Regions from separate parts of the Lysinibacillus sp. NPDC056220 genome, predicted to be linked through region 2. Evidence: riboswitches for the same ligand, from Rfam matches in the RefSeq annotation. Region 2 holds a riboswitch; each other region holds the start of a gene.
What was found. A riboswitch is a leader RNA that binds a small molecule or an ion and turns the genes downstream of it on or off. The one in region 2 is predicted to bind cobalamin.
Positions count from the first base shown of each region.

Region 1: it holds a riboswitch for cobalamin, as region 2 does, so the genes downstream of both, ACOZBY_RS11725 (hypothetical protein) here and ACOZBY_RS15190 (hypothetical protein) in region 2, are expected to answer to the same signal.
Region 3: it holds a riboswitch for cobalamin, as region 2 does, so the genes downstream of both, nikA (nickel ABC transporter substrate-binding protein) here and ACOZBY_RS15190 (hypothetical protein) in region 2, are expected to answer to the same signal.
Region 4: it holds a riboswitch for cobalamin, as region 2 does, so the genes downstream of both, ACOZBY_RS00775 (glutaredoxin family protein) here and ACOZBY_RS15190 (hypothetical protein) in region 2, are expected to answer to the same signal.

Region 1 is NZ_JBMOXD010000003.1:337,222-343,464, forward strand. It holds gene ACOZBY_RS11720 (GTP-binding protein) at 1-336, shown strand, start outside; gene ACOZBY_RS11725 (hypothetical protein) at 445-1,203, opposite strand; cobalamin riboswitch at 1,436-1,619, opposite strand; gene ACOZBY_RS11730 (hypothetical protein) at 2,332-2,565, opposite strand; gene ACOZBY_RS11735 (DUF4190 domain-containing protein) at 2,798-3,061, opposite strand; gene ACOZBY_RS11740 (PH domain-containing protein) at 3,382-3,762, opposite strand; gene ACOZBY_RS11745 (hypothetical protein) at 3,864-4,010, shown strand; gene ACOZBY_RS11750 (hypothetical protein) at 4,038-4,256, shown strand; gene ACOZBY_RS11755 (ABC transporter ATP-binding protein) at 4,299-5,024, opposite strand; gene ACOZBY_RS11760 (ATP-binding cassette domain-containing protein) at 5,038-5,784, opposite strand; gene ACOZBY_RS11765 (ABC transporter permease) at 5,777-6,243, opposite strand, start outside.
Region 2 is NZ_JBMOXD010000004.1:102,254-108,496, reverse strand. It holds gene ytvI (sporulation integral membrane protein YtvI) at 1-453, opposite strand, end outside; gene ACOZBY_RS15200 (hypothetical protein) at 544-1,095, shown strand; gene ACOZBY_RS15195 (glutathione peroxidase) at 1,183-1,728, shown strand; cobalamin riboswitch at 1,831-2,030, shown strand; gene ACOZBY_RS15190 (hypothetical protein) at 2,195-2,752, shown strand; gene ACOZBY_RS15185 (ABC transporter substrate-binding protein) at 2,736-3,686, shown strand; gene ACOZBY_RS15180 (tyrosine-protein phosphatase) at 3,822-4,586, shown strand; gene ACOZBY_RS15175 (MATE family efflux transporter) at 4,736-6,091, shown strand; gene ACOZBY_RS15170 (putative RNA methyltransferase) at 6,094-6,243, shown strand, end outside.
Region 3 is NZ_JBMOXD010000003.1:83,204-89,446, reverse strand. It holds gene ACOZBY_RS10515 (ABC transporter ATP-binding protein) at 1-168, opposite strand, end outside; gene ACOZBY_RS10510 (ABC transporter ATP-binding protein) at 171-944, opposite strand; gene ACOZBY_RS10505 (ABC transporter permease subunit) at 955-1,758, opposite strand; gene nikB (nickel ABC transporter permease) at 1,760-2,713, opposite strand; gene nikA (nickel ABC transporter substrate-binding protein) at 2,785-4,404, opposite strand; cobalamin riboswitch at 4,549-4,741, opposite strand; gene metE (5-methyltetrahydropteroyltriglutamate--homocysteine S-methyltransferase) at 4,862-6,243, opposite strand, start outside.
Region 4 is NZ_JBMOXD010000001.1:155,752-161,994, forward strand. It holds gene ACOZBY_RS00750 (hypothetical protein) at 1-99, opposite strand, end outside; gene dut (dUTP diphosphatase) at 259-696, opposite strand; gene nrdF (class 1b ribonucleoside-diphosphate reductase subunit beta) at 708-1,676, opposite strand; gene nrdE (class 1b ribonucleoside-diphosphate reductase subunit alpha) at 1,664-3,757, opposite strand; gene nrdI (class Ib ribonucleoside-diphosphate reductase assembly flavoprotein NrdI) at 3,754-4,113, opposite strand; gene ACOZBY_RS00775 (glutaredoxin family protein) at 4,110-4,334, opposite strand; cobalamin riboswitch at 4,452-4,629, opposite strand; gene ACOZBY_RS00780 (NAD(P)/FAD-dependent oxidoreductase) at 5,155-6,060, opposite strand.

The sequences.
Region 1 (6,243 bases), on a different contig from region 2:
ATTGGCCGTATGATGACTGACATTCAACAGGCTGCCGGCACATTCGACGACCCAGACCTCACCGAAACTGACGTTGTTTTGACAGGACGTGCACCTGTAGCAACCTTTATGAGCTATAGCACAATCTTTGCTGCCTATACCAATGGGAAAGGCTCACTTACCCTCCAATTTGATGGCTATGATGTGTGTCATAATGCAGAAGAAGTAATAGGCCAGATAGGCTATGATAAAAATGCGGACCCTGAATACAGTTCTTCCAGCATTTTTTGCGCTAAAGGCAAAGGCTATACTGTCCCTTGGCAAGAGGCTCAAGCAGCCATGCACTGTCAGGGATAAGTCAAGTAAAGTATTTGCAAGGACGGTGTGTTAGGCTAATAGCCTCAGATGAAGCATGATACGCTGGCATAAATAAAACAAGCCCTCCGCTTCATGGAGGGCTTGTTTTCATATCGCACCGACAGCTTTCTTTGAGGGCTTATGGACCTGATAAGCAGGTTCAACCACCACATAGCCCTGCGTATTAGTGAAGTCGATTAAAACTTTACCAGGCTGACTTTTTAATATTTGTAGTTGATCAATTAATGTTAACAATAGCTCATGGCCGTTCCCTCGTGGATGCCAATTTAAGTGATCACCATTTAACTCCTGAACCGCATCCAGAAATTGTTTATATTCCTGCTGCGCGAATGCGATTAGTTGATCCTGATGAGAAATTTCCATTAAATCATTTATATAAGTTTCATAAAAACGTATAACAATGGAGCATAGTAAATCATTGACACGTGCAGCGCTTAACACGGGATTGGGCTCTTGTGAAAGGCGATCAAGGTTAGGCTTTGCTCGTGTTGAATCAATGCGTGTAATTAAGTGATACGGCTCCCCGTTCACCTCATATATAATAGGGTTCGTCGGCATATACATCATAAAGCTATTCGTCTTCGTTTTCAGTTGATCCGTTAACGTTGCCAGAGCAAAAAGATGGCCTTCTACCTCACCATTTCTTATCCAAATAATGTCTTTATTATATAAAATTCGCTCAAAAAAGCGGTTGTTGCGAATCAGCTTCGTTGCTAATAATTGATCAATCAGTGATTCAACCACCATTCTTGTTTTCGCTTTTTTAGCAATTTCTGTCCTTGGCTGCTTACAAATGGTCATATCTACAAAAGGCGTTTCCTGTGTTATCGTTTCATGAATATTCATCCTATGTGCATCCCCTTTGCGTACATATTTTCAAAACAAAAAGGACTTCCTTCTATGTTTGAGGAAATCCTTCGCTTTAATGTGATTCATCACACAATGCCAAACAAACCCTAAGTAAATGTGAAGGAGTTCGAAAATGAACCCTTTCATGAACTTTGGGCGTTTGACGTACTGTGACGAACAGAGCATTCTGTTTTGTCAACATGCCACCTCCTATTCCTCGTAGGTTTATGGTGTGTACTCATAACAGGCAGGTATCCTGACTCATGGTCATCGCCACTTTTCCCCTTCCCATCATTTGACAGTGGTTGCTGAAAAGTCGCTCACATTTACAGTTGCGGGACAGTGTCGGATTCACACCGACTTCCCTTTTAAGCAAATTGCACGCAATTTACACCTATTACTACACGCTATTCAATTGTCATAGGAATCGGGTGTACTCCACATTCCTATTAGATTACTAAAATCAATTGTAAAGTAGTGGATTTCTAAAGTCAAATATCACAATATTTTCCAAACCATTTCTTCACTTAATCTTACAAACTCTGAAATTCTGACAACATGTCTTCCTATTTACTTTGATGGTATGATACTTCCTCAGCTTCATGCGGGTCATCTCTTTCGAAATCCCCTCGGATTTTCTACGCAGCATAATACTTAATAGCTTCAATTTCTTTACCGCTATACGTTCTGGTCTTTTCCAACGAATCAGCAAAATGGTCGTCTTTTTCACATATTAAATCAGCGAAACTAGTTAATGTTTTGTCCTAATACGTCCTTTACCGAATATCTTCTTTTTAACATCCGTATCACCTTCATCTATTATTCGACGTATATACTCGCATGAGAATAAATTTTAGCGAATGATTAACGGCTTTTAAAAAAGGATTTACGACACTTTTAATTTAGGTTATTAGTTATGTAATATTTGATAAAATGAGTTACGAGGGCAGGGGATTCCTGCGCTCATTTTTTTAACGCAAAACCGCGAGTTAAATCGGGATAAGACACTTGCATCATTTTGAAATACTAACATAAACAACCTATAAACGCACCTCAGACAAACCTATACGCACAACTACGCGATTCAACGATTCTCGCTACATCTGACAGCGTTGAGTGATGTAACTAAAGAGTAATAACTTCACCAGAGTATTGTCTTAATTGTTCAATGGCTACGGTTACGGCTACTTCCTCAGTCTCAATCAAACTCAATCCTTTTTTAATAGGACTCCAAAATTCATATCCGCAGTCTTCTTGCCACATATATACGTCTGTTGTAAAAAGACCATCTCTCCGTTTTATAATTTGAACTTTATATTGATGACTTGGAGACATTATTTCCTTTAGCATCTGTTCCATCGTTTCACCATCTTTACAAATAGTAATGTGTATAACTATTATTCTTCAAAAAGAAAAAAGCTTTGAGCAAAATCTTAAAAACAGGGGGCTTGGGAAGGTCATGCATTTTCAACACAAAAAAAGAGGTTTATGGTGTGTATTCGTAACAGGCTGGTATCCTGACTCATGGCCATTTCCACTTTTCCTCTTCCCGTCCAACTTAAAACGGTATTTTCTAAGGTCAAATACTAAGCTAAGCACCAGTAATTGAATAAAAAAGGATAATAGACAATACTGCAAAGGTTTGAATGATAATCCCGATCACGCTACAAATTAAACCAGAAATTGCCAAACCTCTGCCATTTTCATTGCTTTTAGCAATTTCCTTTGTTGACATTCTTGATAAAACTACTCCGAAAATCCCAAGAACTAATCCAATAAATGGTACGATGATAGAAAGAATACCAAGCGTTAATGAAATGATAGATTTATTATTCATTTCAATTTTTTCAACCATTTCCATTACCCCCCAACAATCTAATGTTACGAATAACACTTCTTCAAAAAACAGTTCCATCCATTGAATTCTATCAATATTATTGAAATATATCTATTATTTTACAATATAAAAGGTTATGCGTAAGGGAGAACCAGTCAGCATTTCTTTGCTAATTTCTAAGCTCTGTGCGCTTGCTCCCTAATTGGAACGGGGCGACAGCATACACCCCTCACATAGTAATTTCCCCATCCCTATTCCCCCTTTCTAAGCACAGCCAAAAAAGCCTCGCATCTATGCGGGCTTTGTATGTGATTCGTGATTGTGGCTTTATTTCATTATTACGAGACTAAAACATACTGCGCTAAAACACTTTGCACTTTATAAATATTGGTCGCCTTATTGAAGCTTTTTTGGATAGGTAGCGAACTGCCTGATACCCATATTTTTAGCTCTGCGTCTAAATCAAATGTACCAGCCGTTTCTACTGAAAAATGAATAATATTTTTATAGGGGATCGAATGGTATTCCGTTTTCTTACCAGTAACTCCTTGCTTATCAATGAGGATTAATCGTTTATTCGTAAAAATAAATATGTCTCTAATAATTTTATAGGCATTTTTGATGGTTTCGTTTGGAATTAATAAATCTTTGACCTCCTCCTGTAATTTTTCAAAATTCACCTCGCTTGCATTGCCGATTAATCCATCAAATAAGCCCATTCTTTATCCCCTTTCAGCTTTTGTTTGTTTAATATATTATGAAGAGAACCGGGCTACGACTCCAAGTTTTGGTATTATTTTTTCTGTAAGGAGGGGGTTCATTGCGAGCATTTCTATTTATTATCATGTCCCTCCTAGCTACAGTTGTTTTAGGCTGTACGGATAAAGAGCTAGCAGTGGGCAAATTGGCGAAGGTCAGCATTTCTAACGGCGAAGGATTTGACACTGTGAATACTGATTTTATCTAAGAATATGAGGATGAAGAGTCTCTTGAAATGTTCCATGAAGTCATTACTACTGCTGTGAGAAATAAGGAAATTGTTAATATGGCTACCCCTCCATATGATGTACAAGTAGTGGATATATATGGCTTCCATCTATGGGTAGGGGAAATGGGTCAAAAGGGAACGTTGATGAACGTGAAGGATACCCATACGATTTATAGCATCTCTGAAGATTTGATTGCCCCACTTAGATCATTGCTGCAAGAATAAAAAACACTTTCCATTCAAATAAGGAAAGTGTTTTTGGATTAATCATACTACGGCTTGAAACAGCATTTGCGCATATCGGTCTGTAAAAGCAAAGCCACCTTCGCCTTTATGGCTCTCATCGACAATTTTACCCGACTTCATGACATAAATACGATCACACAAATAAGAAACCGCCTTTAAGTCGTGCGATATAAATAAAATGGCCATGTTTTTTTCTTTTTTTAAAGTTATTAATAAATCTATCATTTCTCGTTGAATCAAGCGATCTAAACTCGAAACAATTTCATCACAAACTAATAGTTGGGGTTCGACTAAAATCGACCTTAGTAAATTAACCCGTTGTCGCTCCCCTCCACTTAGCTCAGATGGCAGGGCTTCTAATATATCGGTTGGGAGCATCACTTTTTCTAGCATTATCTGTAGTTCGCGATCAGTCAAAGACTTATGTGCTGCCATTAGAGGCTCACGTAACAATTCCTTGACGGTCCATACTGGATTTAAGGCAGCCGTAGCATTTTGAAAAATGATTTGGCAGTTCTCATAAAAATGCGAGCGATTTTGCTTCGTCATCAATTGATTTTCAAAAAACACCGCCCCTTTTTCAGGCTTTTCTAGCTGCATTATCACTTTGGCTAAAGTACTTTTCCCACTGCCGCTTTCTCCTACGAGTCCTACGATTTCACCTTTTCCCACGGTTAGGTTTATATTCTGTAATACTTGCTGTCCTGCTCGATAGCTTTTACTAACATGATTTACATGGAGCAACAATATCAACCGCCTCCTAAAAATGATGAGCGACAAGCCGCTTCGTAAATGGATGCTTGGGCTCCTTAAAAATTTCAGACATTCTCCCACTTTCTACTATTTCGCCATTTTTCATCACCAGAATAGAATCAGCCATCTTAGCAACTCCTAAATCATGCGTAATCAATAGTATCGTCGTCCCTAAGCGGGCATGGAGATTTTTTAGCAATTTGATAAATTCTTGTTGATGGAGCATATCTAGAGCAGAGGTTGGTTCATCCGCCATCAAAACGTCTGGTTCATGATAGAAGGCGCAGGCAAGCATGCAGCGTTGTAGCATGCCACCTGAAAGCTCAAATGGATAGCGATTTAACACATCCTTAGGTAGGTTTAACTCCTTTAAAACGGCTGTGATTTTATCTAAAAATTCCTCTTCCTTTTGCCCTAGCCTCGAAGCGGTCAACCTATAGAGTTGATGCTTTATTTTTTGGGTGGGTGAAAAACTATTCATTGCATCCTGAAAAATGGTAAAAAAGTGCTTTTTGCGTAGCTTCACACGCTCCGGTTCTGACATTGTCATGACATTTCTTTCATTAAATACAACGGAACCCTCCATAGTTGCTCGTGCTGGTAGCATCCCAAGCAGAGCTGAAAGGGTCGTACTTTTGCCGCTGCCACTCTCGCCAATGATAGCGGTAATTTGACCTTTAGGTACAGTAAAAGTCAAGCCTTGAATAAGGGATTTGCCGTCTAATTGAACAGCCAAATTGTCAACTTTAAACATGCGTTCGGTTCCCTCCTTGTTTGAAAGTACCTCCAATAACTTGCACACATAAAATCGTTATAAAGATTAACAGTCCAGGGAAAAGACCCATCCACCAAGCCCCCACAAGTAAATCATTTTGCGCTGTGTACAGCATTGTTCCCCATGATGGAGTAGCTGGTGGGACACCAATTCCTAAAAAGCTTAAGGAAACTTCGGTAAAAATAGCCCCAGCAAAATTAAAAATGGTTACCACAAATATCGCAGGCATACAATTACGTAATAAATGGCCAAAGAGAATTTTCCACAACGGCGTGCGGAACATTTTCGCCATCTGCACAAACTCTTGCTCCTTTAATCGGATAAACTCTGAGCGGACGATACGAGCTGTCACAAACCATCCCGTGATACCCATCACCATCGCCATATGCCACATACTGCCCTGCATCATTGCCTGTAGAGCTAGCACGATGACCAATG
Region 2 (6,243 bases):
TTTGCTATAATTAAAGAAACTTAAAAAAGTTTCTTCAATTTTCTTTATGAAATCCATTGTGGTTTTTTGAAGCGAAGTACTAACTTCAGGTGGAAAGTCTTCAGTGTATTTAGAAATATTTTCTTGCATATGAAGCCACATATCTGATAGCTTGGAAATATAATAGGGAGCTTGCTTAGACAATAAAATTATTTGCGTCATGATCTGTGTAATTGAAATATAGCAAATAATAGAAATTATAATGACACTCACTATGTATATAAAGGCAACTGCAATTTTTCGAGACATTTTCCAGCGCCTTTTAAAGAACATGACGATCGGTTCAAGGAAAAATGCGCTAATAGCTGCTAATATTAACGGCATAGATACAGGAATAATAAAATAAGCAGCTATAATTAGTGACAGAATCACTAGCAATCGAAAAATCAATTTCCTAGCATTAAATTTATTCATAAACTCACCTTCTTTGCGAAAAAAATTAAGTTAAGTGTACCATAAATAAAGTTTAATGACGTTCTGAAACAATAAAGGTAGGGATAAATTATGGAAAAAGAGATTTTGCAACTTTTTAATAATCTAACAGAGCGTAATCGAGATATACAATATGAATCTTACGAGGAACTGATGAAAATTCTGCAGGAGCCCGTAGATTGGACATATGCAGTGTGGGAACAGCTTGTACAAGCACTTACATATAAAAATGGCCATGCCCGTGCACTTGCCGCGCAAATTTTATGTGCTTTAGCTGCAAACAGTGATCCCGAAGAAAGAGTATTGGAAGATTTTTTAAAGATTTGGGCTGTGACCTATGATGATAAGCCTGTCACGGCAAGGCATACATTACAAGCTATTTGGAAAATTGGTTTAGCAGGCCAAGTACAAAGCGATTTAGTTGTATCTTTTTTAGCCAAGAGATTTCAAACTTGTTTAGATGAGAAGCATCCTACTCTCATTCGCTATGATATTATTGTATCCTTAAAAAAATTATATGATCATACGAGTGATTCTAAATTATTAGACATAGCACATCGATTAATTAATGAAGAGCAAAATGTTAAATATAAAAAGAAATATAAGTCAGCCATCCGTTCCTAGTAACGAGATGGTGTTTTTTGTGCAAACTCTTTGGTTATTGGAGAATAGTCAATTATAATATATGAAAAAAACAAAAGGGGTTAGGGAATGAGCATTTATAATTATTTAGTACGAAAGCCGAATGGTGAAATTTTATCAATGGAAACATTTCGCGGAAAAACATTGCTAATAGTTAATACAGCTAATCAGTGCCGATTTACATATCAATTTGAAGACTTACAAAAAATGTACGATAAATATGGAAAAAATAATTTTGTCGTTCTAGGTTTTCCTTGTGATCAATTTGGCCACCAAAATCCAGAAGATGGAGAGGAAACTGCGCATCTTTGTAAAGTAAACTACGGAGTTACGTTCCCCATTTTTGAGCTTATCCAAGTAAATGGTGAGACGACACATCCTTTATTTAATTATTTAAAACATGAAGTCGATTTCCGTGAATTCGGGAAAGCAAGCATGCAGGAGAAAATGCTGGCTGAGGCGATCGTTCAATTTGCTCCAAGTTTTTTAGATGGTCGAAATATTCGCTGGAATTTTACTAAATTTTTAGTAGATGCAAGCGGAAAAACCGTAGCTCGCTTTGAGCCTACAGACTCACAGCTTGATATTGAGCAAGCAATTGAAAAAGTATTATAGTCGAGTAACTTTAATGCTATGATATCGCCTATAAAACGAGTATACTTTTTGTACGTAACTATTTTTTCCTATCAATCTATGATAAACTGCATTACAAGTGAATTATTCTTGCAGAATAAAGGTGCTTGCTAGCATAATCGGGAATTCGGTAAAAGCCGAAGCTGTTTCCGCAACTGTAAGTACAGCCATTATAAAGATTAGCCACTGTTTCGTAGGAAATGGGAAGGTTCTTTATAGCTATTATATATTTCATATAATAGCATTGTACAAGCCAGGAGACCGACCTTTATTTGAACGTATAACAACTCTTCGGAAGCTAGGAGGATATACGGCAAATACATAGGCAGTGTCGTGTTTGTATGACAATCATTATGTTATTTTCGTCGTTCCTTTGCGTGAGGAGCGACGTTTTTTTATGTACTGAACAAGCGAGAATTTTCATTTGGAAAAATGGGGGGATAGTAGATTGAAAAAAGATGCACGTTATTCTTGTTATCCTTTTATGCGTGAGAGGGCTTCAACTGTCGATTTTGAGATTCGCACAGATAGTTTAACAACGCATATAGGGGTTGCACTAGCTGTAGTGAAGAAAGAGGATGTCCAGGCTGTTGCAGATGATTTAATGCAGATTTTACCTATGGCTTATCATGTTAATGGCTCTGTTCGTGGAAAGCTAGCAGTTACAGATGAAGATCTATCCTGGTTAAGTGCGCGCTATGATTTTTATGTTCGTCATGTGAAGGATGAGATTCAAAATTTTGTTTTACCTCAAGGAACAGAGGCGGCGGCTGCTCTACATCTTTGCCGTAGTGAGGCGAAAAAATCGTATCGAACTTTACACAAGGTTTCAGAAGAACAAGAGGTGCCGTCTATTCTCTTTGATTATTTAGGCTTATTAGCCAATGTATGTTTTGTAATGGCTGTCTATATGAATCAACAAGCCGGAATAGCTGAAATTCCGTTTATGAGTAAATCCTATCCAATGAAAAAGAAAAAGGTGAATAATAATGAAGAAACTATTTAATTTACACTGGCTATCGGTCTTATTGCTAGCGCTCGTTTTAGCAGGTTGTGGTACCGCGGGAGATACAAAAAATAAGGATGTGTCTCAAGATGAACAAAAGATTGAGCAAACAAGTTATAAAGTAACCGATGATCGTGGTGTGGAAATAGAGTTTAAGGAAGTGCCAAAAACAGTTGTGTCTTTACAACCTAGTAACACAGAAATTCTATTTGCACTAGGGGTTGGCGATAAAATTGTAGGTGCCACTGAATATGATACTTATCCAGAAGCAGCTCAAAAAATCGAACGTGTTTCTGATACTGTGAATTATAACAGTGAGCGAATTATAGCGTTAAAGCCAGATGTTGTGATTGCGTATACGATTGGTAAGAAGGATGCACTTAAGCCACTCGAAGATGCAGGAATTAAAGTGTTTGTTATTCAATCAGCGGCTACATTCGATGATGTATATGGAGATATCGAACAAATTGCTGCCGTTATGGATGTGAAGGAAAAAGGAAAGGCATTAAACGAAGAAATTAAAGCAAAAATCGCTGATGTGAAAACAAAGGTTAAAGAAGTAAAAACACCCAAAAATGTTTATTTAGAGATTAGTCCAAAGCCTGAAATATATACAGCAGGCTCTAGCACTTTCCAACAAGAAATATTAAATACGGCAAATGTAAAGAATGTGTTTGCAGATTTAAATGGCTGGAAGCTAGTATCTGAGGAAGATGTTATTGCGAGAAATCCAGACGTCATTTTAACAACAGTCAACTATACAGAAAATCCAATTGGAGAAATCCTTGCTCGTGATGGGTGGAATACGGTATCAGCTATTCAAAATAAGGCAGTTCAACCCCTTGACACAGATATCTCAAATCGCCCAGGTCCGCGTATCGGTGAAGCAGTTGAGCTAGTTGCTAAAGCTGTGTATCCAGAGTTATATAAATAAGATCGTAGAAAATGCTAGTTGTTTATTACAGCTAGCATTTTTTATTTTATTACCTAGTGTGAAAATTGGTATTCATGTAGTTTGTTCGATAGAATAAAGATAAGAACACTTATTAATATAGGGAGGTGTAGTTCAGTGAAGCAAGTACAAAAAAATATTTCGTTTGAGGCCGTTTATAATTTCCGAGATATGGGGGGGTATCAAACGAGAGATGGGCGTGTTATAAGGGAGGGCTTATTTTATCGCTCCGCCGCACTTGGTAAAATGACATCGACAGATAAAGAATTATTTGAAACATTAGGTATTAAAACAATTTTTGATTATCGTGACACGAATGAAGTACAACATAACCCTAATCCTGTATTTCCACAAACTCGATATATTCAAATCCCGGCGAAGGGAAAGCATGCTTTTGAAATGCCAACAAATACAGGTGGTAGAGAGTTTTATAAAGTAGTTAACGCTGATATGTTCAAGGACTTTTATGCACAAATGCCTTTCCATAATCCCTCTTTTAAGGAATTAATGTTGACGATACAAAACCCTGATAATTTAGGACTAGTCCATCATTGCGCAGTTGGAAAAGACCGAACAGGAATTGGCGGAGCTCTTATTTTATTGGCTTTAGATGTACCTGAGGAAACTATTATGGAAGATTATTTAGATACGAATATCCATTTGCGTCCCATGGTAGAAAGAATGGCTCAAACGATTGAGCACCAATATAACGAACAAGAATTACAGAAATTTTATGCTTTAATGTCTGCTCGTGAAGACTACTTACAGGCAGCACTTGACGCTATGGATCATCGTTATGGCTCAAAGACAGCCTTTTTGGAGCAGGAGTTTGGCCTAACAGCCGATAAGCGTGAGCAATTACAGTCCTTTTGCTTAATTTAAATAAAAACCCTTTCACAAATTTAGTGAGAGGGATTTTTTAGGTGGAAGCGCTGTCTTCCTATAAATCTCTTTACAGTCTGAAATTTTATGATAAGATACAATAGATTTTTAAGAAAAGTGTAGGAGAAGTGAAGGTATTGGCAGACACAATGAAAGGAACGAATAAGTTAAATCTATTCCATTTAACATGGCCTATCTTTTTAGAAGTATTTTTATTTATGTTAATGGGACTAGCCGATACTTTTATGCTCAGTGCTCTATCAGATAATGCTGTATCAGGGGTTGGTGCAGCAAATCAATATATTCATATCGCTATTTTAATTCTTGAGGTAGTCGGCAATGGTGCGTCCATCGTTGTATCACAATATTTAGGTTCAAAACGTTTTTTTGAGGCAGCGAAAATATCCGCTCTAGCAGTCACAATGAATTTGGCAGTTGGACTTATAATGAGTGTTCTATTTTTCTTCTTTGCTAGTCATTTAATGTCGATGATGAACTTGCAAGGTGAAGTACTCCATTATGCTCAAAGTTATTTAGTTATTATTGGGAGTTTTATTTTCCTTCAAGCAATCATTAATGCCCTTGCAGCAATTATTCGTGTTCATGGTTGGACGAAGCAGACGATGTATGTATCACTTGGCATGAATGTACTGCATGTTGTACTTAATTACGGCTTAATCTTTGGAAATTTCGGATTACCAGAGCTTGGTGTAAAAGGTGCAGCCATATCCTCAGTGATTAGTAGAGGATTAGCGATGCTCGTATTTTTCTGGTTGCTTTATCAAGTGATGGAAGTACGAGTAAAGCTACATTACTACTTCGAATATTCTAAGGAATATGTAAGAAAAATTTTAAACATTGGTTTACCGTCTGCCTTTGAGCAGGTTCTTTATCAGTTTTGCCAGATCATATTTTTATATTATGCCACATATTTAGGGGCAGAAACTTTGGCGGCGAGACAATATGCTATGAACATATCTATGTTCACCTATTTATTCGCTATTGCCATTGGGACAGGAACGGCCATCATTATCGGCAGGCATGTAGGTGCTGGAGAAAAGGACGAGGCTTATCATCAACTATGGAAAAGTGTCCGAGCAGCATTTATTTTTACCATTATTATGGTTGGTGTAGTGACCATTTTCCGCAAGCAGCTTATGCATATTTTTACAGATAACCCTGAGGTCATAGCTATCGGAGCATCTGTTTTGGCGTTAAGTATAGTGCTAGAGACTGGTCGAACGATGAATATAGTCGTCATTAACTCCTTACGTGCCTCAGGAGACGCAAGGTTCCCTGTTAAAATCGGTTTTTTGTCGATGGTTTGCATGAGCCTCCCATTAGGTTACTTTTTTGTATTCGTCCTCGATTGGGGTTTGGTAGGTATTTGGTTAGCTATCTCTGCAGATGAATGGGTAAGGGCAATTATTGTATACTTTAGATGGAAAAGCCGAAAATGGGAGCGTTTCGCCCTCATTTCACCGAATGAACAGAAGGAGGAGTAGCAATGGGAGCGCTATCTAAACGTGCAATAGGAGCAGCATTGATAGATCAATATATCACACTTTTTGCATGCCCTTTATGTCAGCAATCCATGCACGTCTATGAGCAGGGGAGACTCGTTTGTTCTGCCAATCACTCGTTTGATATTGCCAAG
Region 3 (6,243 bases), on a different contig from region 2:
ACTTTTTCCTGAGCCACTTTGTCCAACAATGCCTAAGCATTCCCCCTCCTGAAGTGAAAATGATACTTTCTGTAATACAGGAGCATCCTGTCTTCGCTTGAATATGAACGGTCTATGTGCATAGTTCTTCTCAATATTTCTCACTTCTAGTAGCTTCAATTTTTTCACCTCTAAAACATCATTCGGGATTGTAATAGTTTCTTTGTATAAGGATGCTGTGGTGCATCAAAAAAATCATAGACATTCGCTTGTTCAATTAGTTCCCCCTTATACATCACGGCTACATCATCAGCTAGTTCAGCAATAACGCCTAAATCATGCGTCACAAGAAGTATGGCTGCCTGTGTTTCCAGGCGAATCCGATCAAATAATGTCAATACCTGTTTTTGGTTGACTGTATCAAGAGCTGTCGTTGGCTCATCAGCTATGTATACCGAGGCTTGAATTGCGAGTGACAAAGCAATCATTACACGCTGTAGCATTCCCCCACTTAATTGGAATGGATAATAGTGTAAAAGTTTCTCGGGATTAGGTAAATTAACTTTTGACATGCTTTCCATAGCAATTTGTCTAATTTCATTTTTAGTTATAACAAAATGAGCCTTTAATGATTCACGAAAATGACTTTCAATGGTTTGCACACGGTCAAAGGCAGTCGAAGGATTTTGCATAATAATAGATAGATGTCTTCCACGATAAGCTCTCATTTGAGCAGCATTTATCTTCAATAAATCTTGTTGATGGTAGAATATGTGCCCTTTGATAATCTGCGCTCTAGACGGTAAGGCTTGCATGATAGCTTGGCAAAGCATGGTTTTCCCACTACCGCTTTCGCCAATAATCCCCAAAACGCGGCCTTGATAGGCTGTCAGATGAATGGCGTTTAAAATATTTTGTTCTCCAATTTTGACCGATAAGTCTTTCACTTCTAAAACTTTTTTCATAACTTCCCCTTTACTGGTCAGGCGTCTTTAAACTACTTGCCAAAACATTACATACTAGGACAACTAGAACGATAGTAAGCCCAGGATATAGCATTAATTCGGGATGTTGGCGGATATATTGCTTCCCTTCATTTACCATCATTCCCCACTCAGGAGTGGGAGCCTGCACGCCAAGCCCTATAAAGGAAAAGCCTGCAATCTCTAAAATAACCTTTCCCATATCTAATGCAACAATCGTTACAATAGGAGGCCAAACATGAGGGAGATAGTGACGAATAATTAATTTCACACCTGTAGTACCGCTTATTCTTGCCGCTAGAATAAAATCCTTTTCATTCATGCCGATAAATAAACTTCGAATTAGTCTTGAATAATAAATAAGCTGTGTCAAAATAAGTGCGATTAACACATTTTTTAAGCTTGGCCCTAATACACCTAAAAGCCCAAATGCTAGTACAAGTGTTGGAAAAGCTAATAAAATATCGCATATCCGAATAAATAGCGCATCTATTATACCTCTTTTTAAAGAGACCCATGCGCCCAACAGGATCGCTACTACAATAGCAACTATTTGTATGACGAGCGCCGCACCTAAAGAATACCGAATCCCTAAAAGCAATCGTGAGAAGACACATCTTCCTAATTGGTCTGTTCCTAATGGATAGTCCCATGAAGGTGCTAAAAATTTCTTAGAAATATCGACTGCTAAAGGGTCATGAGGCATCATGATTGGGGCAAACAGTCCTAGTAAACCAATGATGATTAGTATAGTGAGACTCATAAATCTTCTCATATGTATACGTTCTAAGTTCACTTTACTCTCTCCTATTCTTCATCATCAGATGAGGATCCAATAAACGATGCAATACATCTGTGCCTAGATTGGCGAGCACATAGATGACAGCGATCACCAACACATAGCATTGTACAACGGGGTAATCACGATTCGTTATGGATTCTATTAAATATCTACCGAGTCCAGGCCAACTAAATACTTGCTCTACAATGACAGCCCCACCTAGCAAATTTCCGAGTGTCATCCCTAACAAAGTTGATATCGGTATGGCAGCATTCCTCCCCACGTGTCGGATGAGAATGACCGATTTTTTTAAGCCTCTAAGCTGTGCATATTTTACATAGGGCTGCTCGTATTCTTCAATGATGGCAGAGCGGATAAACTGTGAGAACAATCCGATTGTAGGTAAAGCTAATGTGAAAGCTGGTAAAACTAAATGTGCTCCTGAACCTTTTCCATTCGTCGGAAAAATCCCAAGTTTTAAACTGAATAGATAAAGTAGGATAAACCCTAACCAAAATGTTGGAATGGAAACACTTAGGACTGTAAATAATCGAATGATTTTATCGATAAAGGAATGCTTATATAATGCGCTCACAACCCCTAATGGAATACTAAAGGTTAAAATAAGGATAAATGCTACTAAAGCTAATTCGATGGTAGCGGGTAGCTTAGCAAATAGCTCATCACCAACGGGTAATTTACTAACAAAAGATGTCCCAAAGTCTAGCTGTAAAACGCCTTTTACCCATAGCAGATATTGCATGATAAAAGGCTTATCTGTCCCTAATTCTTCTCGTAAAGCTTGTATAGCCTCTGGTGTTGGGGCTATTCTTGCAAGTCGAAGAATGACCTCTGCTGGTTCTACTGGTACGAAACGAATAAACACAAAGGTCAGAATAGATACGCCTACTAATACAAATGGAAGTGTGAGAATTCTTTTTACACAAAACATCCAAGTCGATTCGTACATGTCGTCACTTCCTATTTCATCCGATGATAAAAAGAGAGTTGTCCTGGTTCGACACACTCTCTCTTTCATACTTAGTTTTCTTTATCCATTTGTGCATATGGAATGTCATACTCAGAAGCACGTGGTGCAAAATCCTTCATATATGGTTGATAAATAACTTGATTCGTTTCATACGATATTGGATAGAACAATGCTTGTTTGTGGAACATTGTTAAAATATCCGTGTATAGCTGCACGCGTTCTTCTTCATCGGTCCCGACTAATAATTGATGTATGTTAGTATCGATTTCTTGAGTATTTGGTAAGCCTAATTTTGCTTCATAAACACCACTAGCATTTGGTGTAGCTGATTCATTTGCAAAGCTATGTGGATCAGTCGGCGGTCCATTAGTTCGCCAGAAGTTAATATCAACCTGATCATCCATTAATTTTTGCAGACCGACCATCACATCGGCGCCTTCAATATTTAACTGTACGCCTATTTTCGCTAGCTCGCCCTGCATTAACTCTGCCATAGGTTTTTGAATGGCATCAGTAGCAATATAGATTAAATCTAATGTAAGGGGTTGACCATTTTTTGAACGAATTTTTTCACCCTTCTGTAGCGTCCATCCCGCTTCATCTAGCAATTTCTGTGCTTTTTCAGGATTATATATAATGGGGGCTAAATCAATATTGGCATATGGAATTGCTTCCCAAAATAGCGTGTTAGCCACTTTTTCTGTACCATGTGTAATGCTTTCTACCATTTGTTCCTTATTGATAGCATATTGCATTGCTTGTCGAACCTTTAGCTCAGCTAACGGTCCAGACTGTGTATTGAACAGTAATGCTTTTGTAGACAGTGGCTCAGATGTAGCTGTTTTATATTTGCCACTATCTCTTAAATACGTATAGTTATCTAAGCTAATAACCCCTCGCCCATAAATGACATCTAATTCTTCATTTTCAAAGGCTAACGAAATGGATTCCGAATTTGGGATGATTTTAACCTTTATTTTATCTACGAGAGGCTTTTCTCCCCAATAATGTTCATTACGGCTAAATAAAGCATATTCATCTTTTTTATAGTCGGTTAAAACCCATGGCCCTGTGCCAATAGCTGATTGAATGGAATCATTTGTCTTATCGCCGTCTGGGAAGCCATTATCCCCTAAAAAACGGAATGGTCTGACAAAGGCTAATTCGTTTAACACAGGGTAATACGGTTCGTCTAATTGCAAACGTATTGTTGATTCATCTACTTTGACGACCTCTTTTATATGGTTGACCATGCCCATCCAAGAATGCATGTCACGATTCGCTAATACCGCATCAAAATTGCGAATCACATTATCAGCATTAAAGGCAGTCCCATCCGAATAGTTAACATCCTTGCGTAAATGGAACGTATAAGCAGTTTTATCCTCTGAGATGACCCAGCTTTCTGCTAGCTTTGGCGTAATTGTCCCATCATCGTTATACGCCACTAAAGATTCATAAACCATTGCTTGAGCAGTCATCTGATTTGGTAAATATGTATGGGGGTTTAATGGGCCTACATCTAATGGCCAACCAATCGTAATCATTTTTTCATCTGTCTGTTCAGTTGATGCTGAGTTTCCTTTGTCTTTTTCCGTGCTTGTACAACCTGCAAGAAAACTGAAGGTCAAAACAAGCATGTAAGGCAGTAAATACTTCGTCCATCTCATTTTTTATCTCCTATCTCTATTCCCTGTTCATATCTACAAATTGAATAGAAAGAAGGCATAAAAAAACCTTATTCTACAAGAATAAGGACAGATAAACCTACAATACGTAAGCTACCATCCATCTCCCTATCTTTCGTAGATCATCAATGAATCTTCTTACAAGCAGGCATTCTGGCTTATGAATCATCATTTTGCTTCACCTTCCCAAGAAAAAACTCAGTGGTCATCGAAACAAAACTCCTCATTTACAGCTGCGGGACAGCATGGGATTTACACCCATTTTCCTTTTAATCGAACGAAAAATAATTTCATTCAAACTTGTAATGCAATATTTGAAATTAGTAATAAACATAACATGCTCAAATGTTCACGTCAATTTTATTTTCTGAATATAATAAACAGATACAAAAAGACCAGGCAGATAACCTGATCTTTGCTTAACTCCTTTTATCTCTCGTTATCTCGATATAGATTCCTTCACCTCCTGACGCAATAGTTTGGTAGCAGCCACCATATTAGCTAAAGCCGCTATTGTTTCTGGCTCTTTCCTTGTTTTTAAGCCACAGTCCGGATTAATCCAAAATTGATGTTTGTCTAAAACTTGTAAACTATCTCTCATGATGGCTAACATTTCTCCCTCACTCGGCACACGTGGACTATGAATATCGTATACACCTAATCCAATCCCTTTTGTATAAGGATGCACTTGAAGTGAAGAAATAAGCTCTCCATGGCTTCGTGATGTTTCAATAGAAATCACATCAGCATCTAGCGCACTAATGGGTTCTATGAAATCGTTAAATTCGCAGTAACACATATGTGTATGAATTTGTGTTGTATCTTTTACACTCGAGGTAGCAAGTTTGAAGGCATTGATTGCCCAGTCTAGGTAAGCCCCCCAATTTTCTTTACGAAGAGGTAGCCCTTCTCTTAGTGCTGGTTCATCCACTTGAATAATGGAGATACCTGCCGTTTCTAGTGCTTTCACTTCCTTACAAAGTGCTAAAGCAATTTGATAGGCCACATCTTTCCGAGAAATATCATCACGTACAAAGGACCAATTTAAAATGGTCACTGGCCCTGTCAGCATCCCTTTGACAAAGCGCTTCGTTAAGCTTTGGGCATACGCTGACTCTTTCACGGTAATGGATGAAGTCCATTCAACATCTCCATAAATAATCGGAGGCTTCACACAGCGAGAACCATACGAAACCACCCATGCTTTTTCAGTAAAGGCAAAGCCCGTCAGTTTTTCACCGAAATACTCGACCATGTCTGTCCGTTCAAATTCTCCATGAACCAGTACATCTATATCCATATCCTCCTGCAAGTGAATCCAGCGCTTTGTTTCCAGTTCAATAAATGCTTCATAGTCTGTATTCGATATTTGTTTCTTTCGCCAAGCATTCCGATTTCTCTTCACCTCATCAGATTGAGGAAAGCTACCGATTGTTGTTGTAGGGAATAGTGGTAAGGCTAACGCCTGCTGCTGTAATTTTTGACGTTGACTAAAATCACTATGTCGCTCAAAATCCTTTGTGGAGACGGATTGAACGGCTTGCTGGATCATCTTATTTTGACGAATCGGATGATTTTTTAGTGCTTCAATGGCTTTCATACTTTCTGAGAAATTATGACGTCGAGTTCCGTTTTGACCCTTTCTATATTTAGTTAGCTCAGTAATCTCTTCGATTTTTTCATCGGCAAACGCCAGTGCTTGTTTGAGAACAGGGTCCAACTTCTTTTCAAATGAAGTAGATATTGGTACATGTTGCAGGTTACTTGAAGGTTGAATCCACAATTCCTTAGCATCACTTAGTTTTTCAATTGCTTGAATCA
Region 4 (6,243 bases), on a different contig from region 2:
TGCCCAATGACAGCCATAATCATTAAAAATATCCATTAAATACTTGATATATTGATCCGCTCCAGCAACCATTCGGTTAATGCCAAACTCTTCTGCCATATTATCACCTCATATAAATCCTACTGAACCTACGTTACACAAATGTGACAACCTATGTTTAAATATAAATTGATTAGATTATTCTAGGGAAAAATAAAAAGGATTGAGTTCAGTACATACCAAACTCAATCCTTACAAACGCCTATTGAAAACTTAATCTTATTTTGTACCACTCGCTCCAAATCCCGAAGTTCCACGAACCGTTTGAGATAATTCATTAACTTCCAAGAGTTGAATAGTAGGGACAAATTGAATCACCATCTGGGCAATTCGCATAGATTTTTCTACGAAGAACGTATCTTGACCATGATTAATTAAAATTACACCGATTTCCCCTCTATAGCCTTCATCGATTGTTCCTGGGCTATTGAGCACTGTAATACTATGTTTTAAGGCTAGTCCACTTCTTGGTCGAATTTGTGCTTCCGTTCCTTTTGGTAATTCAATTTGAATTCCTGTTTTAATTAATTTAGTCCCACCAGCAGGTATCTCTACAGTTTCAATGGAATAGAGGTCCATCCCAGCATCGCCAGGGTTAGCTTGCATGGGTAGCATTGCATCTTCATGCATTCTTTTGATTTTTACTTCTACATTCATTGTTCTTCATCCTAACGATTAAAATTAAATGTGTCATCTGTAATTGGCGCTACTTTTGCCTTAGCATAGGTAGCCCCCTTTTGTGAAAAGAAATCATATGTGGAGCCCTCATTACGAATTCCATTCATAACGATTGGATTCACTTCTTCTTCAGGAAACATAGCTTCAAAACCAACATTCATTAAGGCTTTATTTGCATTATAACGCACATAGGCTTTTACCTCAGGCGATAATCCTGTCTCCGCATAAATGTCCTCTGTATATTTCATTTCATTCTGATATAAATCCAGCAGTAATTCATAGCCCCATAATTGTAAAGCTTCTTGCTTTTCTTTTGAAAATTGCTTATATAGATTTTGAGCAAAAAATCCTACTGCAACACCATGAATGGATTCGTCGCGCAAAATGAGGGAAATAATTTCAGCACTGTTTCTTAAAAAACCTTGCCCACCTAAGTATAATGGGTAGAAAAAGCCAGAATAGAAAAGGAAGGATTCAAGCATAACGGATGAAAACATCGCTTTCCATAAGCTCTCAGCGTCCCCTTCTTCAATACTATTATAAATATCCGCTATTTTATTTGCCTTATATTGTAAATATTCATTTTTCTTTACCCATTCAAAGAGCTCGTCTATTTCCTCGTTTGTACAAAGCGTTGTAAATATATAAGAATATGATTTAGCATGTATTGCCTCAAATGCATCAAAAACGGTTAATACAGCCTTTTCCTGTAAATCATCTGTATAAGCAGCAACACGATTCATCCCAATATTTGTCTGAACGGTATCCAGCAAGGTTAATCCTGCAAACACTTTTTTATACGTGTCCTGATGCTCAAAACTTTTCCACTGTTGAATATCTTTACTCACTGCAATTTCTTCGGGAAACCAAATTTGCTTCCATTGCTGGTCCCAAAAAATTTGGGCCAGTTCACTTGTTGCTTTGTTCCAGTTGACTGCCTCATACACTATATTTGACATGCTACACACTCCTCTAAGCTTTGTAATCGTTGACGAACATAGTAAACGGACTTAATCCCTTTAACCCATGCATAAATGTATACTTTAGCTAGTTGTTCTGTTGTCCAATTATCAGTGACATAAAGAGTCATTGAAATACCTTGGTCAACATGTTTTTGAGAAGCTGCGTATAAATCAATTAAATCATAAGGATCAACATCATATGCCTCTACATATAGATGACTGTTTTCATTTGTTAAATGTGGCATTGGATAAATTGTTCGACTATCTGCATAATCACGAACCTCTACACGTTCTGTACATGGAGAGATGGAGGCCGTACAGCTACGAATGTACGATATACTACCAGTTGGTGCTATAGCTAAACGATATGAATGGAATAAGCCATATTGCATAACATCTTGCTTTAATAATTCCCACATTTTACTAGTAATGATTGGAATGTTTCCGAGTGCTTTTAATACAGCAGGTGAAAGCTCTTCTTCAGTCTTATTTACATATTGATCAAAATAGATACCTGAAGCATAATCGCTATCTTCAAATCGATAGAACGTTTCTGCTTTTTCTTTAGCCATTTCCATCGATGATTTTAGAGAATAATAGTTCATTGCTTCCATAAAGCGGTCCATGAAATGAATAGAATCTTTCGAGCCATACATAATTCCCTCCGTAACAAGATGTCCATGGAGATTCATACACCCTAGACCTACTGAGTGCATTAATTGATTGGCTTTTGCGACCGACGGAACATTTTTGATGTGCGTCATTTGGGATACATTTGTTAATAAGTGCATAGCTGTATCGATTAATGCTTCAAAATCATTTACTTTACTCGCTGCGTGGATATCAATTGACCCTAAATTACACGACACATCTAACCCATATTCGTTAGGTTGATCTTGATCTGTGATAACACTAGTTTCTTGAACTTGCAAGATTTCAGTACATAAGTTTGACATTTTTACGCGACCGATATTTTTTAGTGGATGTACGTCATTAACATTATCATCAAAAATTTCAAAGGGATAACCGGATTCGAATTGAGCTTTTTTTACCTCTGTATAGAGTCTACGCGCATTCAAACGTTTAATTTTACGGATTTTAGGATTATCTAGTAGTTCATAGTACATATCAGAAATTGAAATTTCCGACATTCGTTTACCATATACTTTAAAAATATCATATGGACTAAATAACACTATATCTTTATCACGCTTCATCAGTTCGAAGAAAATACTTGGTATAATAATACCTGTTGATAGTGTTGCGAGGCGAATTTTATCATCAGCATTTGGTTTTTTTGATGAAATAAAATTCTCTATATCTGCATGGAAAATATTTAGGTAAACAACTCCTGAGCCATTACGCTGACCAAGCTGATTAGAATAACTAAAAGAATTTTCTAATAGTTTCGCCACTGGAATCACACCACTTGCACGATTTAGTATTTCTTTAATTGGATCACCTAAAGGACGTAAATCCGTTAAGTTGACCCCGACCCCTCCACCTAGACGTGATAGCTCTAAACAATAACCAATATTTTCAGCGATGCTATTCATGGAGTCATCCATGGATAATTTAAAGCAACTTACTAATTCGCCACGAGCTTTCTTCCCACTATTTAATGCAGTAGGCGTTGCAGGTTGATAGGCTTCCATCATCGCTTCTACAGAACGTTCTGCTAGTACCGTGTTCCCCTGTGCCAAGTACAAGGCAATAATGACAATCCGGTCCTCATATTTTTCTAAGATTTCTTCTCCATCACGACTTTTCATAGCGTAGCTGTCATAAAATTTGCTAGCACTCATAAATGATGGGAAACGGAAATTATAATCATACGCTTTTTTGTACAACTTTTTAATAAAATCCATCTCGTACATGTCGATAAAAGCTTTTTCGTAGTAGCCTTCATCAACTAAATAGCGGATTTTTTCCTCTATATCTATAAAGTAACGTAAACGTACGTTGACATATTCTAAAAAGTAGCGGCGCGTAGCCTCACGATCCTTTTCTAACTCTAGTAGCCCCGTTGTACTATAACGATTCAGTACGTCATTATTAAGCTTTAAATAAGTTTTCATCCCATTACCCTCGTTTCATAAAACGTTTGTATAGCTTCATAATCTGTTTGATTGCCGCGCAAATCTAATTTCCTCACTAATGGTACATGATAGGTAGTAGCAATTTTCTCTCCTGCTGCGCCAAATACATGATGTCCAAAGTTACTGTTGCCACTAGCAACTACTCCTTTACAAAAATCTCTGTTTTTATCTAAGAAACGTTGCACTTTTGCTGGAATGTCGCCTAAACCATCTGTGTATGTAATTAAAAGATAAGGCTTATTCAAGCTTAATTCCTCTGAGAGTTCAATAGATTCTGCCCTTAGTTTAGATACTACATTGCGGACATTTCCTGTACGACTAGCGTAAACGATCATAGTGTAATCATCTCAATACGAGAAACAATTTCCTGAACATCCCCTATAAATGTTTCATCCACCTCTAAAACAGGCACACTTAAAAAACCTGCATCAATAATTGTTTGTTTAGCTTGTTCATCGTGATCAATATTAACAATTTCTGCTTCAAGTCCTGCTCGTTGTAATTCGGATTTTACCCAAAGGCATTTTGGACAGATTGTTTTCGTATAAAGTTTCATAGTAATCCCTCTTTTCATAAAATAAAAAAGCTACCTCTTCTAAAGAGATAGCTTACATGGAAACGTTAACATACTAAAAATACTGACGTTCCCATCTCTTAATCCCCGAAGAAATGATAAATTTGTTTTATAAAGGCAGGTCTCCTGGCTTTGCTTCAATCTCTGATTTCCTTCCCATGCGAATGCACAGTGGTTACAATCATCGTCAGCTTTACAGTTGCGGGGACAGCGTCGGAATAGTACCGAACTTCCCTATTAAACTACATATAGTAGTACCTATACAAAACGAACACAATATATTGTTTTTCAATAGTTTTAAGTGTACCATCCTTTATATAAAAAGTAAATCGCGAAATAAAAGTTCATCAATTTGAGACTATTCATATTTTCTGACATAACCTTAATCGAAAGAGATAAAACATAATCATATAAAAATATAACTATAAAAAAATAGGAAGTTACATGCTGATCATTTATTTACCTAATAACGGAGGCCCAATTGAAATTTTATTCATAAAAAAGGCATCTTTCCATAATAGTAAAGATGCAATTATGACTAAAACTACATAATCGTCAACCCACTTTGAGAAAGATGTATATCATTCATCATACTCAATTTATCCTATCTTTGCAGATTTTTCGTTGTACTTGTCCCTTTGCAACTATTCATAATAAACAGGTACCTTTATCCAGTTATTCTGTATTCATAGTATAACATATCCAAGTTCTTTCTCTGTCCGCTCAACTAGGTATATTAACTTTATCCTTTATTTACAAAAATAGCTGATGAATTTTCTATACTCATCAGCTAACCTTTTACTTAAAACCTATCTATTGTGATATCCAAATTTATACTAGAGGCTGTCTTAAAACCTTCCGCAGCAGCGATCATTAAAGAAGAGGCACCCCCCTTTTCCGTTTCACCTGCAACATATATTCCAGCCGCTGTTGTTCGTCCAGTACCATCAGTAATAATTGTCCCATTTTCATCAACTTGGCAATTTAGCTGTTTAGCAAATTTATTTGGACGATAAAAATTAGGTACGACAAATCCACCACTTCTTAAAATATGTTCACCTGTTTCTAATTCAATACTAATTAAGTTACTATCTTCCCCATGCAAGTTTTTTACACATTCTGTATACAGTTTAATTTTTTTACGTTCAAATTCACTTTGAACGTTATCGGAAAGTTGATGACCATTCGTAAAAACGATTAAATCCTGTGACCAATTAAAAACCAATTTGGTCATATGTTTAATATGCTCCTCTTTTTCTGCTATGATAGCCAATGGCTTGTCTCTCAGCTCCCAACCATCGCAATAAGGACAGCTAAACAAGCTTTTACCATAATATTGTCTGATTTGCGGGAGGGGAAACTCCTCTTGTATTCCAGTAGCTAACAATACTTTTGCAGACATATATGATTTATTTTCCGAAGTTTTGACAAGAAATAAACCGCTTTTATCATCTTTAGTTATCTCGATAATTGTTTGATCTAACATAGATATAGATGGGTAAGATTTTATTTCTTTACTAGCTATATTCTTAAATTCTTGTGGCTTTATCCCATCTCTTGTTAAAAAACCATGCGACTCTTGAGTTACACGATTTCGATTAGTTCCATTATCAAATATAGCAATCTTTCTGCGCGCCCTTCCCAATGTTAAGGCAGCACTTAAACCAGCAGGGCCACCACCTATAATTACACAATCGTATTTATTCATCCTTTTTTCCTCCACATCAAAATATATTATAGACCTTTAATATCTGTAATTAAGGCAAAAGACACCGCAAAAGTTATATACCTTTTCAATTATGAGTCATTAAACCCTTAATGTTTAACTACCTCATTAAAGATTACGTAGCATAAAATAACGTTTAGTTTGTCGGGTCTTACCGCCCTATTA